Regions from separate parts of the Paenibacillus sp. SER-28 genome, predicted to be linked through region 3. Evidence: riboswitches for the same ligand, from Rfam matches in the RefSeq annotation. Region 3 holds a riboswitch; each other region holds the start of a gene.
What was found. A riboswitch is a leader RNA that binds a small molecule or an ion and turns the genes downstream of it on or off. The one in region 3 is predicted to bind cyclic di-AMP.
Positions count from the first base shown of each region.

Region 1: linked by a shared signal. The riboswitch ahead of ACUYLD_RS21825 (TrkH family potassium uptake protein) and the one ahead of ACUYLD_RS08950 (3D domain-containing protein) in region 3 are both predicted to bind cyclic di-AMP.
Region 2: linked by a shared signal. The riboswitch ahead of ACUYLD_RS25060 (C40 family peptidase) and the one ahead of ACUYLD_RS08950 (3D domain-containing protein) in region 3 are both predicted to bind cyclic di-AMP.
Region 4: linked by a shared signal. The riboswitch ahead of ACUYLD_RS23675 (3D domain-containing protein) and the one ahead of ACUYLD_RS08950 (3D domain-containing protein) in region 3 are both predicted to bind cyclic di-AMP.

Region 1 is NZ_JBRECM010000012.1:55,304-58,433, forward strand. It holds gene ACUYLD_RS21825 (TrkH family potassium uptake protein) at 1-1,197, opposite strand, end outside; cyclic di-AMP (ydaO/yuaA leader) riboswitch at 1,605-1,757, opposite strand; gene ACUYLD_RS21830 (CPBP family intramembrane glutamic endopeptidase) at 2,019-3,130, shown strand, end outside.
Region 2 is NZ_JBRECM010000020.1:2,130-5,259, forward strand. It holds gene ACUYLD_RS25050 (M1 family metallopeptidase) at 1-640, shown strand, start outside; gene ACUYLD_RS25055 (hypothetical protein) at 652-1,479, shown strand; cyclic di-AMP (ydaO/yuaA leader) riboswitch at 1,756-1,894, shown strand; gene ACUYLD_RS25060 (C40 family peptidase) at 1,900-2,400, shown strand; gene ACUYLD_RS25065 (GNAT family N-acetyltransferase) at 2,706-3,130, shown strand, end outside.
Region 3 is NZ_JBRECM010000002.1:736,793-739,922, forward strand. It holds gene ACUYLD_RS08940 (ABC transporter substrate-binding protein/permease) at 1-516, shown strand, start outside; gene ACUYLD_RS08945 (amino acid ABC transporter ATP-binding protein) at 503-1,225, shown strand; cyclic di-AMP (ydaO/yuaA leader) riboswitch at 1,460-1,629, shown strand; gene ACUYLD_RS08950 (3D domain-containing protein) at 1,636-2,304, shown strand; gene ACUYLD_RS08955 (polysaccharide deacetylase family protein) at 2,503-3,130, opposite strand, start outside.
Region 4 is NZ_JBRECM010000015.1:81,300-84,429, forward strand. It holds gene rnmV (ribonuclease M5) at 1-209, opposite strand, end outside; gene ACUYLD_RS23675 (3D domain-containing protein) at 356-1,504, opposite strand; cyclic di-AMP (ydaO/yuaA leader) riboswitch at 1,776-2,058, opposite strand; gene ACUYLD_RS23680 (TatD family hydrolase) at 2,260-3,030, opposite strand; gene ACUYLD_RS23685 (HD domain-containing protein) at 3,073-3,130, opposite strand, start outside.

The DNA.
Region 1 (3,130 bases), on a different contig from region 3:
AGGTGTAAGCCCCATCGACAGCCCCACCGTACCAAACGCAGACACCGTCTCAAACAAGATCATCAGAAAATGATGATCTTCGGTTGCCGACAAAATCATGGTCACCCCGATCACGAACAGCAACCCCAGCAGTGTGATGGTCAAAGCCTTGTAAATTCGTCCCTGCGCAAGTCGGTACTTGAACAGTACAATATCTTCCCGCCCCCGCAGCATCGAAATCACTGCTCCAATGAGCAGGGCGAATGTTGTGGTCTTAATCCCGCCTCCAGTAGAGCCAGGGGAAGCCCCAATAAACATGAGTATGATGATAAAAAACTGCGTAGCCTGCCGCAAGCCTGCGATGTCCAGCGTATTGGCACCTGCGGTACGGGGAGTAACGGACTGGAATAAAGATCCCAGTAGCTTACCACCCCAATCAAGCGAGCCAAGAGTCTTTGGATTCGTAAACTCAAATACAAAAATCACGAGCGTGCCGACTACAATCATAGCGCCCGTCATGCTGAGTACCACCTTGGTATGCAAGGACAGTCTCTTGCGCTTGCGATATTCTGCCAGGTCTGACATCACTACAAAACCAATGCCGCCAGAAATAATTAGAAACATTGCGGTAAAATTAACAATCGGATCATATACATAACCTGTCAAGCTGCGAAATTCACCGAATAAATCAAAACCAGCATTGTTAAACATGGAGATGGCATGCCAGATTCCAAAATAAATCGCCCTGCCTACGGGCATATCAAAGGACCAGCGAACCGAGAATATCGTAGCGCATACGCCTTCAATAACCAGTGAGTACAGTAATACCTTACGGATTAACCCGACAATTCCCTCTACAGAAGTCTGATTCATCGCTTCCTGCAAAATGAGACGCTCCCGCAAGGAAATCCGACGCTTGAACACCAGCGCGATTAAGGTAGCCATGGTCATAAAGCCCAGGCCGCCGATCTGAATGAGCGCGGCGATAACAACTTGACCAAAGGTTGTAAAAAAGGTCCCTGTATCCTTAACGACAAGCCCTGTAACACAGGTCGCAGAGGCGGCAGTAAACAAAGCGTCTATAAACGCAAGTGACTTTCCTGTTGTATTGGAGATCGGCAGCATTAACAATAAACTACCTATTAGAATGATAATGGCAAAGCCCGCAACGAATATCTGCGGTGGAGAAAGCCGGAGCCAGCTTGCATTGGGATTCATCTATTCATCACTTCTCTCCTAATCCTTAAAACTATAAATCAGTGATTTAATACGGTGTAAGCTCGCTACGCGTTCCATTTGATCTTTCGATCGTCGTTGCCCCTGAATTTTTTGATTTTTCCAAACCTTAGTTAACTGTAATTAGCATTCCCTGAATACAGGAAGAATGCATGTCAAGCACTACTCGGCTCCTGTGCTATTGGCGGGCAGTAGCGAAGGGGGCAGAATTGTTCTGAAGAAGCGAAGCGTTTGCCTTTATCTCCGGATTTTAACCATTAAAGGGGGTATACAATCAAAAAATCCGGGGATAACAGCAATCGGAAGAGCAATCTGCACCCGCAGCGGTCTAACCAATCCAAACACTTTTATACGCACAAAAAAAGACACCGGAAAACCGAGTGCCTGACTTGGTTCCTGCTCATAGCCTACGAGGTTAGCTGACGGATTCGGGCAGCACAGTATGCCCTATTTACACTTCCGATCCAGCAGGATCGGTTGTAAAATTCACCCCAGTAACATGGTTCCCCCGTTTTCCCATAGAAATTCGGCTCAACTGTATATCATTACCTATGTATTTCATAGGCATTGCCTCAAGATTATAATCCTTCTATATCCAGATCACAAAACCGATTTCGCCGAAAAAACGTGAAATTGGCTTTATTTTGCGAATGGGCATCGTTTAATCGCAGCTTATCTAATTTTATTGGAACTTTAAAGTGCTTTCACTCTATTTTCATGAATATCGCTTGTCTGTTGGCGGGAACCTGTGCAGTATGATATCTTTAATGGATGTTCTTATTTACAGATTAAGGAGGAAACTCATGAATCCTATCGGGAAACCGGTCGTGCTCACGGCCAACTTCAAAAAATTAGGCTTGCTGGGCGGGATTGGCCTGATTTGCTTTTTTATCTTTCAATTGCTTATTCCCTCGCTTAGCAATCCGAGTCCAGAATCAGTAATGAACGCAAAGGTCATCAGCAAACAAGAAGCGGTCATACACGCATTGGACTTCGCCCGCTCCGAGCTGGGCTATACTGAATCACAGCCTGAGGAGCCTGTCGTGACCTATCAGGCCGAAACAGATTTGTACGGTTATTTATCTAGAGAAAAACTACTTCAACAGTACGACCGTACATGGAAAAAAAGTTACCCTTACGAAACCTTTCGGGTCGATCTGCCTGAATCCTCAGCGAAGAGTAAACTGCAAATTCATGTGGATTTATCCACTGGCAAGGTCGTTAGCTTTAAACGGATCACCTCCAGCACCAATTACACACAGGCTGATATTTCTACGGATGAACAAGCACGTAACAGGCTTGTACGTGTGGCTGAGGACGGCATGACGCTCGAAGCCAAGGAGCAGGCGGCCGCAGTATGGGTCAAGCGCTTTGGCTTTAAGCCGTCGGATTTGAAGCTTGCGACCACTGAACAAGAAGGCGGATTAAAGTATACCGTAGACGATAAAAAAATCGGCGCCTCGGTACTTACACTGGCTTTTACTTTTGAAGACGGTGATGTTCGCTCCTTCACCCAAAGCTTTTCGGCCCCGTCGTCCTATACCGATTATATCGAAAAGCAAACATTTTGGGCGAATTTGATGACCTATGCGGGTTATGCCCTATTTAGCTTTGTACTGGGTGTACTTGCTATTGTGTATGCGTCACTCACCCGACGACATACTTCATTTGTACGCGGCATTGTTCTATCCGTTGTATACTTTATTGCTAGTATAGCTGGGACCATGAACATGCTGCCTTTATTGCAAGCAGAAGCAGGCGGTAAGGGCATGCTTATATTTCTTATGGTTTTCCAGATTGGTGTTACCTTTTTCATGGCTGTAGCGCTCTACTTCTCCTTGGTCGGCGGTGATGGGCTTATGCGTCAGGTTGGACTGAATGCATGGCCGCGTGCAAAAGAGCCGGGCTACGGGTT
Region 2 (3,130 bases), on a different contig from region 3:
ATTACAATCGGGACAGGTAGCCTCCCCACAGCCGCTAAACCGTGAGTCATGGAAGTACGGCTCAGCTGCTGAGTACGCGCAAAATGCCTACTCTCGAGGCAAGCTGGTACTACGGGGCATTGAACGTCAGGTGGGTATGAAAAAAATGGATCGCATTATGCGGACCTACGTCCAGACGTACCGATTCAAGCATCCGTCCTCACTGGATTTTCAACGTATCGTGGAGAGAGTCACCGGACGCTCATGGAGCCACTATTTTGAACAGTATGTATATGACGGCCAGATGGCGGACTTTTCAGTGGATCACATCACAAACCACAAGCTGGAGAATGGATATGAAGCAGTCGTGACGGTCAGCAAAAAAGGGGCGGATTACCCCAAGATCCCTGTCCAATTTACCTTCAAGGATGGTACCACGATATTCAAGGCTTGGGACGGTGCGGGCAAAAGCATAACTTTTCGGATCAAAAGTACTTCTCCCGTTTCCCATGTAACCCTTGATCCCTTATATACCATTGCACTGGAGAACAAGCATATTAACAATAGCCTAAAAGCCGAATTGGACGAAAAGCAACAAACCCGTTGGAGTATAAGTGTAACCAAGCTGTTGGAGACACTGCTTGGAAGTCTGTCATGGTGAGGTGTCTATAGATGCGGACTGTTATAAAAGAGGGCTGGGCGCTGGTGCGCATACGTTTCTATATCGTTATCATTTTATTTCTGTATCGACTACTGTGGGGGGTGTTTCTCTATCGGCTGGTGCAGTCTGCCGTTATCCCGCTATTGCTCCGTTATCCTGATCAGGGTCAGAACGAGCTGGGACAGACCTTATTTTGGATGGAGAGCCAGATTGCTCTGATGGACAGCCGGGAAGTACATGTGTATTTGTGGATACTACTAGGGGCGACTGTACTACGCATACTGATCACTCCCTTCATTAGAGCCGGAATATATCAAAGTCTGCATACCGATGCGACTGAACCGCAAAGCCTGTCCTTTTTCAAGGGTATGAAACGCCATGGCATGTCGTCGCTGTTGTATTACACCATCGAGTTGGGACTGCTGCTGCTTCCCGCCTTTTGGGTAGTACCGAGACTCTACCCTATTGTAGCAGGAGCACTTCAATCTTCCTCTTATCTGCTGCATTTATTGCCCTATGTCATTGGATGGATGGCATACGGATGGTTCATTCGGCAGTGCATCCTGTATATGCAACTGGGTACTGTCGGTGGTCACGCCATACTATCGTCCCTGCTCGCCTTCTTTCGCCAGCTCCTCCCAGCTGTCGGTATATCCCTTTTGCTCGGTGCTTGTGTGCTGCTGGTCTTGGGTCTATTTGGCACCGTGGCGATGATTTGGACTGGCATGCTGGCGCTCATTCTCCAGCAATCGTATCATTTTGTTACTAGTCTGGTCAGGCTGTGGCATATCAGTTCGCAGTACAGACTATGGCATACCGATATCTCTAGTAGAAGCTAAGCCCTGCCTTTATGTTTTTTACTTCATTTCCGTCTGTCGAAAAACCTTGATTCATACTCGCGCAAACGACACATAACTGAATACTGTTAACAAGATCTGTTCCTGGGACATTAGGAGCAGATTTTTTTTGTAACTTTTTGCAATGAAACATTTGCCAAAGCCAGCCGTCTTTGTTACAATAATCGCAGTGAACTGATAGTAACAACTTTGTAATCTTTATTGTAACCTTTATCTCAAAAATAACGTTATTGTGAATACTGCTCTCCAAGGTGCACATCTTAAGTTAAGCCTAATTCCTGGCACCTAGGAAGCGGGGGAACCAGTTTTGGGTGAATTGATCTCGCAACAGAGTGGTCATAGGGGAACCTTCTACCGAATCCTTAAGCTAACCTCGCAGGCATTGGAAGGGGTATATTTTTTTTGAAGAAGAAGCTAACGATCGCAGCTATGGGTCTTGCCATTGCCTTTACATCTTTTACATTCGGTGGCGGCAGTGCATATGCAGACTCTAAGATGGACCAGGTCATCCAAGATGCCAAAGGAACGAACTACAGAAGCGGAGGCACTACACTCGAGGGATTCGATTGCTCCGGCTTCACAATGTACGTATACAACAAACTGGGAATTAAACTTCCGCATCAATCTGGATCACAATTCAAAATGGGATCTTCTGTATCCCGCGATGAAATGAGACCTGGGGACCTGGTGTTCTTCAACACCACAGGAAGAGGCATTTCCCACGTAGGTATCTTCGTAGGTGAAGGGAAATTTGCCCACTCCTCGACTTCACGTGGTGTAGTAGTTAGCTCACTGAACGAAAATTATTACGCTAACCGCTATGTCGGTGCAAAAAGAATTATGAGCACAGACGCTTACCATTCTGTAGCTTCAGACATTCCTGATGACGATAACGTAGAATAACTAACGCACAGCAAGCTAACCCTAGCCGCAATTTGATTCTGGCCGGAATCGAATTGCGGTTTTTTATGTCCACAACATCAGCAATTATTATCTTTACTGACGAACTGAGACCTCAAAAGGTTTCAATTGTAGCGAACATCGTCGGTTTTACCGTCACCGCTGGGGGAGCATATGAGCAGTAATTCCTTCTTATTGAATGTATACCCGACTTAGGTATGAAATAAACACGCTTGCCATTCCTCTGCAACTTGTCTACAATCTGTTGTTAATGATTGAAGTACCTGTGTAAAAGGAGGATGGAACACATGCCGGCCTCAATATCCAACTATCGGATCGTACCGATGGACGAGCATCAAGCGGCTGCAATCTGTGAGTGGCACTATGATCCACCTTATAACATATACGGTTGGCTCCCCTGGGAACAAATGAAGGCGCTTGAAGTCGAATTTGGAAGTCCCACGCTTCGCCAAGAGCAATATGTTGCCGTACTGGATGAAGAGAACAAGCTAACAGGATTTGCTCAATATTTTCCTATGATCGGTGTGACCCGGCTAGGTCTTGGAATGCATCCTGACAGATGCGGACATGGCAAAGGCTCTGATTTTGTCCGTGCCATTGCAGAGGAAGCTCAACGACGCAACCCGAAGAATGAAATTGATCTAGAGGTGCTCACTTGGAATGAGCGCGCTATCCGGGCCTACAAGGCGGCTGGATTTGAGCTTACAGATAC
Region 3 (3,130 bases):
ATTGAGTGGTTAGGTACCACTTATGTGGAGATCCTGCGTGGCACACCTATGCTGGTACAACTCATGATCATTCACTACGGGGTTGCTTTGACGCTGGGTGTCAATTTTACCCCACTCCAGTCTGGTATAATCACATTGTCTCTGAATAGTTCAGCATATCTGGCTGAAATTTTCCGGGCAGGTATCCAGGCAGTAGACCGTGGACAGATGGAGGCTGCTCGTTCGTTGGGTATGGGACGCGGTAAAGCTATGCGTCATGTCATTTTGCCGCAAGCGTTTAAATCTATTTTGCCTGCTATCGGTAATGAGTTTATTACGATCATTAAAGAATCCTCCATTATTTCGACCATTGGGATGGTGGATATTATGTATCAGGCCCAGGTCATTAAGAACATCACCTACGAAGGATTAAGTCCGTTCGTAATCGCAGCCGCTATTTATTTTGTAATGACATTCAGCTTGTCTAAGCTGCTGGGTTTATGGGAAAGGAAGTTGAGAGCCAGTGATCACCGTTAAACAACTGCGTAAATCGTTCGGTAAGAATGAGATTTTAAAAGGCATTGATATAGATATCGCCAAAGGTGAAGTCGTCGTCATCATCGGCCCCAGTGGTTCGGGGAAGAGTACGTTTTTGCGTTGTATGAATCTGTTGGAACAGCCTACAGACGGGGAGATTTTATTTGAGGGCGAGCCGATTACAGCTCGTGGCCATAATATTAATGTAACCCGGGAGAAGATGGGGATGGTGTTCCAGCATTTTAATCTGTTCCCGCATAAAACAGTGTTGCAGAACCTGACACTTGCCCCAACACAGGTTAGAAGACAGTCAGGGAAGGAAGCGGAAAAAATTTCGCTAGAACTCTTGCGTACCGTAGGGCTTGAGGATAAGAAGAATACCTATCCGAACCAGCTATCCGGAGGACAGAAGCAACGTATTGCGATTGCGCGTGCTTTGGCCATGCAGCCGCATGTAATGCTGTTCGATGAGCCGACTTCTGCATTGGACCCTGAAATGGTTGGAGAGGTTCTGGATGTAATGAAGAAGCTCGCCGAAGGCGGCATGACAATGGTAATCGTGACGCATGAAATGGGCTTTGCCCGCGAGGTAGGCGATCGAATTATCTTTATGGATAACGGTCAAATTGTGGAGCAAGGTACACCAGAGCAGGTATTTGGCACTCCAAGCCATGATCGCACCCGTGATTTTCTTGCCAAAGTATTGTAAGGAAGTGCTGATATAATCTATAAAAAAAGTCCTCCGTTTGACAGAGGGCTTTTTTTCTTTTTGTCACCATTTCCCTATACTTTCGTAACAAATATCGATTTGTTGATGACAAAATTGTAACAAGTGTAGTATGATGTTCAAGGTTCCCAACATTTTCATGCGGATAAGGTTACAAAATTGTGATAATATGCAGTAAGCCAAAACTTACCGGGACAGCATGTGGTTATGACAACCGCTTAAGCTGGGCCCAAACTATGGGAAGTGCGGGGGACGTAACAACGGCAGTCATTCCGATACGTCATAAAGACGATGTGGAATATGCCTAGGGGTGAATTGCACAAGCATAGGGCTTCTCCTGAGTCCGAATCCGACAGCTAACTTCGCAGGCATAACAGAGGAGGTACATATCTTTGAAACATCTAAAACATATTGGTAAAACGATGAAATTTGCGGTGCTTGCCGCAGCTATTGCAGGGTTGGCACAGACAGCTGGAGTAGCGGATGCTGCTTCGCTTCACACTGCCAAAGAGGGCGATACCTTCTTTTTGCTTGCTCAACGTTATGGAGTATCGGTAGACGAGCTAACGAAGGCGAACCCAAACATTGCTTCCAACAATATATATGCAGGTCTGCAAATTAAGGTGCCTGGCGAAAAAAGAGTGAAGGCAGCTTCGGATTCGAAGCCGCAGCTTCTTACGGAGAAAGCACCAGCGAATGAGGGGCCAACGATTGAAGCGTGGGGCAAAACATTCAACTATAGCAAAATAGTTGACGTTAAGGCTTCAGCGTATTCTGCCGCAGCCGACGAGAATGGTAAATGGGGAGCAGTGGACTACTACGGCAATCCGCTTAAACTAGGTACAATTGCGGTAGACCCGAACGTCATTCCGATGGGCACGAAAGTGCTGGTTACAGGCTATTCCCACCCAGGTTTGCCGGATCATTCTTTTGTAGCTGTCGCTCGCGATCAGGGTAGCGCCATTACAGGAAAGCGGATTGATATCTTTATTCCTGGCAACAAATCATTTGTGAACGACTTTGGATTTCAAAATGTGAAGCTGTACGTTATTGATAAATAGCATTGTACGTATATACGGTTTAATTAAACATAATATATATTATGTAAACTTAATGCCTGTATCCTACCGCATATAACTAGGTCGGACTCTTATCAGGTCTTATCCATAAAAAAGGCTGTCTTGACGAGCAGAAAACTTCTGCTGGTAAGACAGCCTTTTTACGTTGCTTTAGCTTGCAGCTCAATCATAAACATATGGTTATTTCCGTTCCGATGTGTGGAGTAGCCGGGGGACTGTCACAAATTTGTAGCCCTTAGCTTTTAGAGAGTGAATTAGACCCGGCAGAGCTTGGACAGTGCCTTGCAAGTTGGAACTTTGACCTCCACCTGCGTGCATTAAAATAATAGAGCCAGGCCCGGTAGCTGGGATCACATTGCGTTGAATTTGTGTTTTACTTAATCCCTTCCAATCGAGAGAGTCTACATTCCAATTGACAATCATATAGCCATGACGACGTGCCCATTGGATTTGAGGCTCCGTGATTTCACCGTAGGGTGGACGAATCAACTTGGGGCGAAAACCTGCGCTGGCTTGTAAAATACGTTCTGTTTTTGTAATCTGGTTGCGAAAGCGTTCTGGTGTGGCCTTCCTAAAATCCGGATGAGTATAGGAATGGTTTCCTATAGCATGGCCTTCACGGATAATACGGCGTATGATCCCCGGATGCTTTTCCGCACGGTGACCGACGATGAAAAAGGTGGCTTTGATGCCATTAGCGTGTAATACGTCCAAAACCTGCGGCGTATACCTAGAATCGGGCACATCATCAAAGGTTAGGGCAATTTGGCGGGTGTGTGGGCCGCACATTTTAAAAATGTCCGCATGT
Region 4 (3,130 bases), on a different contig from region 3:
TTGGAAGCGATAATCTTACGGATGCGCTCCCCTGCATGATCGGGATCGGTTAAAATGATGACCCCCCGCCGCTCCTGCGCCAATGCAATTTTACGCAGCGTCATTTTATTAATGGCGGAGCCGCCAGTTTCTATCGTATCCGCTTCAACAGCGCGGCGAATGGCCACCGTATCATCCCGGCCCTCTACCACGATCACTTCCTTGATCATTTGCGTTTCCCTCCACTGCTACACAGCAAGCTATATTTATCTTTCCCTGCTTTTGAAAACAAAATAAGAAGAGGATATCCTCTTCTTAGCATGGCATAACTATGTTGTTAATACTATCGCATTGCCCTCAACATACACAACCTGTTTTAGTTGATTTCAGGCTTTACCGGTCCGATAACATATACGGTTTTACCGTGCTTACGACCAAATTGGTTGGCTCGGCTCAAACTCTCATAATACACATCGATTTTGTGGCCTTTAATCGCGCCACCGGTATCCTCCGCACGACGGAAGCCCACCCCTTCGATGTACACCCACCAGCCGATTGGAATTATACTCGGATCGACCGCGATGGTGCGTCCTTCCGTGACACGTGCGCCGGATGCAGTACGTGTACCGATACCTGGCTCCTGTGAGGAATACGCCGTCATGGAGACATTTTGTAAAACTTTGCTATATTTAAAATTTACGCCTGCTTTACGGACAGCACTGCCCGAACTAACCGTTGTTGCCTTAACCGCATCATTGGGACCGACGGAAGCAGCAAGAACGACCGGTTTTTTCTTCGTTCCTACCGCAATGACTTTATCCACACGGTTCTGTGCAACTTCCTTGTTAACCAGCTGTTTGGATACCAACTTTCCATCATGATATACCTTTTGAACGTGCTGGACGACCACACCCGATTTGCCGCTTTGAATGACCCGATTATCGCCTTTATAAAGACTCGGATCGGCCGTTTTGATGACCTGATAAGGCACCTGTTTTTTCTGTTCGACCTGCTGTTTCTTCACACGGACGATTTTTATGTCCATGTTAGACGAAACAGAGGCATCCAACGCAGGATAAACTTTATCCGTTGATGATAATTTATAGCCCGAGGTACGAATGGCACCTTCTACTGTATTTTCTGTTGTGTACAGCTTTTTCGTCTCATTGCCTGAAGATACTTTAACCTGATTGGCACGTTTAATGACTACGCGATCGCCATCCTGTATTGCTCCATTTAGCGGCATGGAAACTGTATCATGCGGCTGAAGTGAAATGGAATGCTCGCTCAGCAAATCTTGAAGCTTGGATTCCCGGGTTTCTACCGCAGACGCCTTGCCATCGATGACAAAAAAGACTTGTTTTTTAGATTGCGTGTACATCAGAATTGAAATCATAATCGTTAGCGCGATTAGAAAAATAGCAACCAAAGCAGCCTGGCGCACATTCTCTTGCTTCCAACGCAATACGTAAGACATGCTGGATGAGCGTGACTCATGGGTATCCTTTTTCTGGAAAATGCCCATTTCCTCCGTCCTCCTTACATAGCCCGCCGTCTGGAGTAAGACATAGTTGAGATTTGACGTGACTATAACAGATTTTCTACAAGACAAGCCCAAACTACGACTGTCCTGCACCATGTACCCGTCTTCGCGGCATGCTGTCCTCCCCTGTTTAACCACAGTATGATGACAGATTTTCTTTTATTCACAACAAAAAAAGCCAGAGAAAGAGACTAGAGAGCTCTTTCGTGGCTTCCGGCATGTGTGAATATGCGGGAAAACTCATGCACGAGATGGCTTCTCTCTTGTTACGCTTACGGGGTTAGCTGTCGGGTTCGGACGTAGAGAGTCGCCCTAGCTTGGGTCAACCGCTCATGGCGGTCGCCTTCACATTCACCCCGAAGACCCAGAAAGAAATCGAAATACGGCTCCTCCACCTGTTCAATCCCATCCGGGAAAAGAATTTAGGTCGAGCCGGCTGGCGGAAGAGACGTTCCCTTCTTGCACATACGCCGGACGTACTGTAAGCCATATCGGTTCCCCCGTTCCCTGTAAAAGGGACTCAGCGAGACTGGTTCATGAAATGACTTGTTGATGTTTACATTCAAACAACAATTCACTGAAAAGATGATATCCTGTTTCTATGCATGTTGTAAAGCAGGTTTCAAGTACATTTTTTAAAATATTCGGTTAAAATATTGTAATATTCTCGAGTTTCCTGCAACAAATTCATGATTAGCTTCGTCTATCTCTTTATTTTGATCGATTTCTTCACTTTTTCATTGAATGTCAAATCGTTCCAGGGCATTTCGGGTCGTTATTGACACTAATTCCTCCACTGTAATCCCTTTGATTTGGGCTGCAGCCTCTGCTACCAGTCTCACATGTGCAGACTCATTTCGCTTCCCACGAAACGGATGAGGCGTCAGATAGGGAGCATCAGTTTCAATGAGCAGACGGTCCAGCGGCACCTGTGCGAGCACCTCTTTTGGCTGCTTGGCATTTTTGAACGTTATTGGACCACCGAAGGAAAGGTGAAATCCCATATCCAGCACCATTTTGGCTGTCTCCCAGCTACCCGAAAAGGAGTGCATGACTCCACCAATCTCACTCGCTTTTTCCTCGCGCAAAATCTTAACAATATCTTCATGTGCATCCCGGTTATGAATAACAATAGGCATCTTGAGCTCACGAGCCAGACCAATTTGATTTCGAAACACCCGATGCTGCACATCCTTCGGTGATGTATCCCAATAATAATCCAGACCGATCTCCCCGATGGCTACAACCTTTTTATGACTGCATAACGATGCAATCCATTCTAAATCGCCCTCCTGCATTGTAATAGCATCCTGCGGATGCCATCCAACTGCTGCATAAATAAAATCATACGTCTCGGCCAATTTCATGGTGGATGGAATGGTCTCACGATTAAATCCGATATTGATCATCCGCGTTACTCCTGATTCGACAGCACGTGCTATAACTTCTTCACGATCTTCGTCAAATTGTGGCGCATCCAAGTGAGTATGAGTGTCGAATAAATCCAAGGTTTACATCTCCTTTTTTTACTTACATTTCTATATAGTTGTCTATTCTTTGACAAAATAATTCCTTATTTCGGCAGGAAGCCTGTCTTTTACCGCGTTC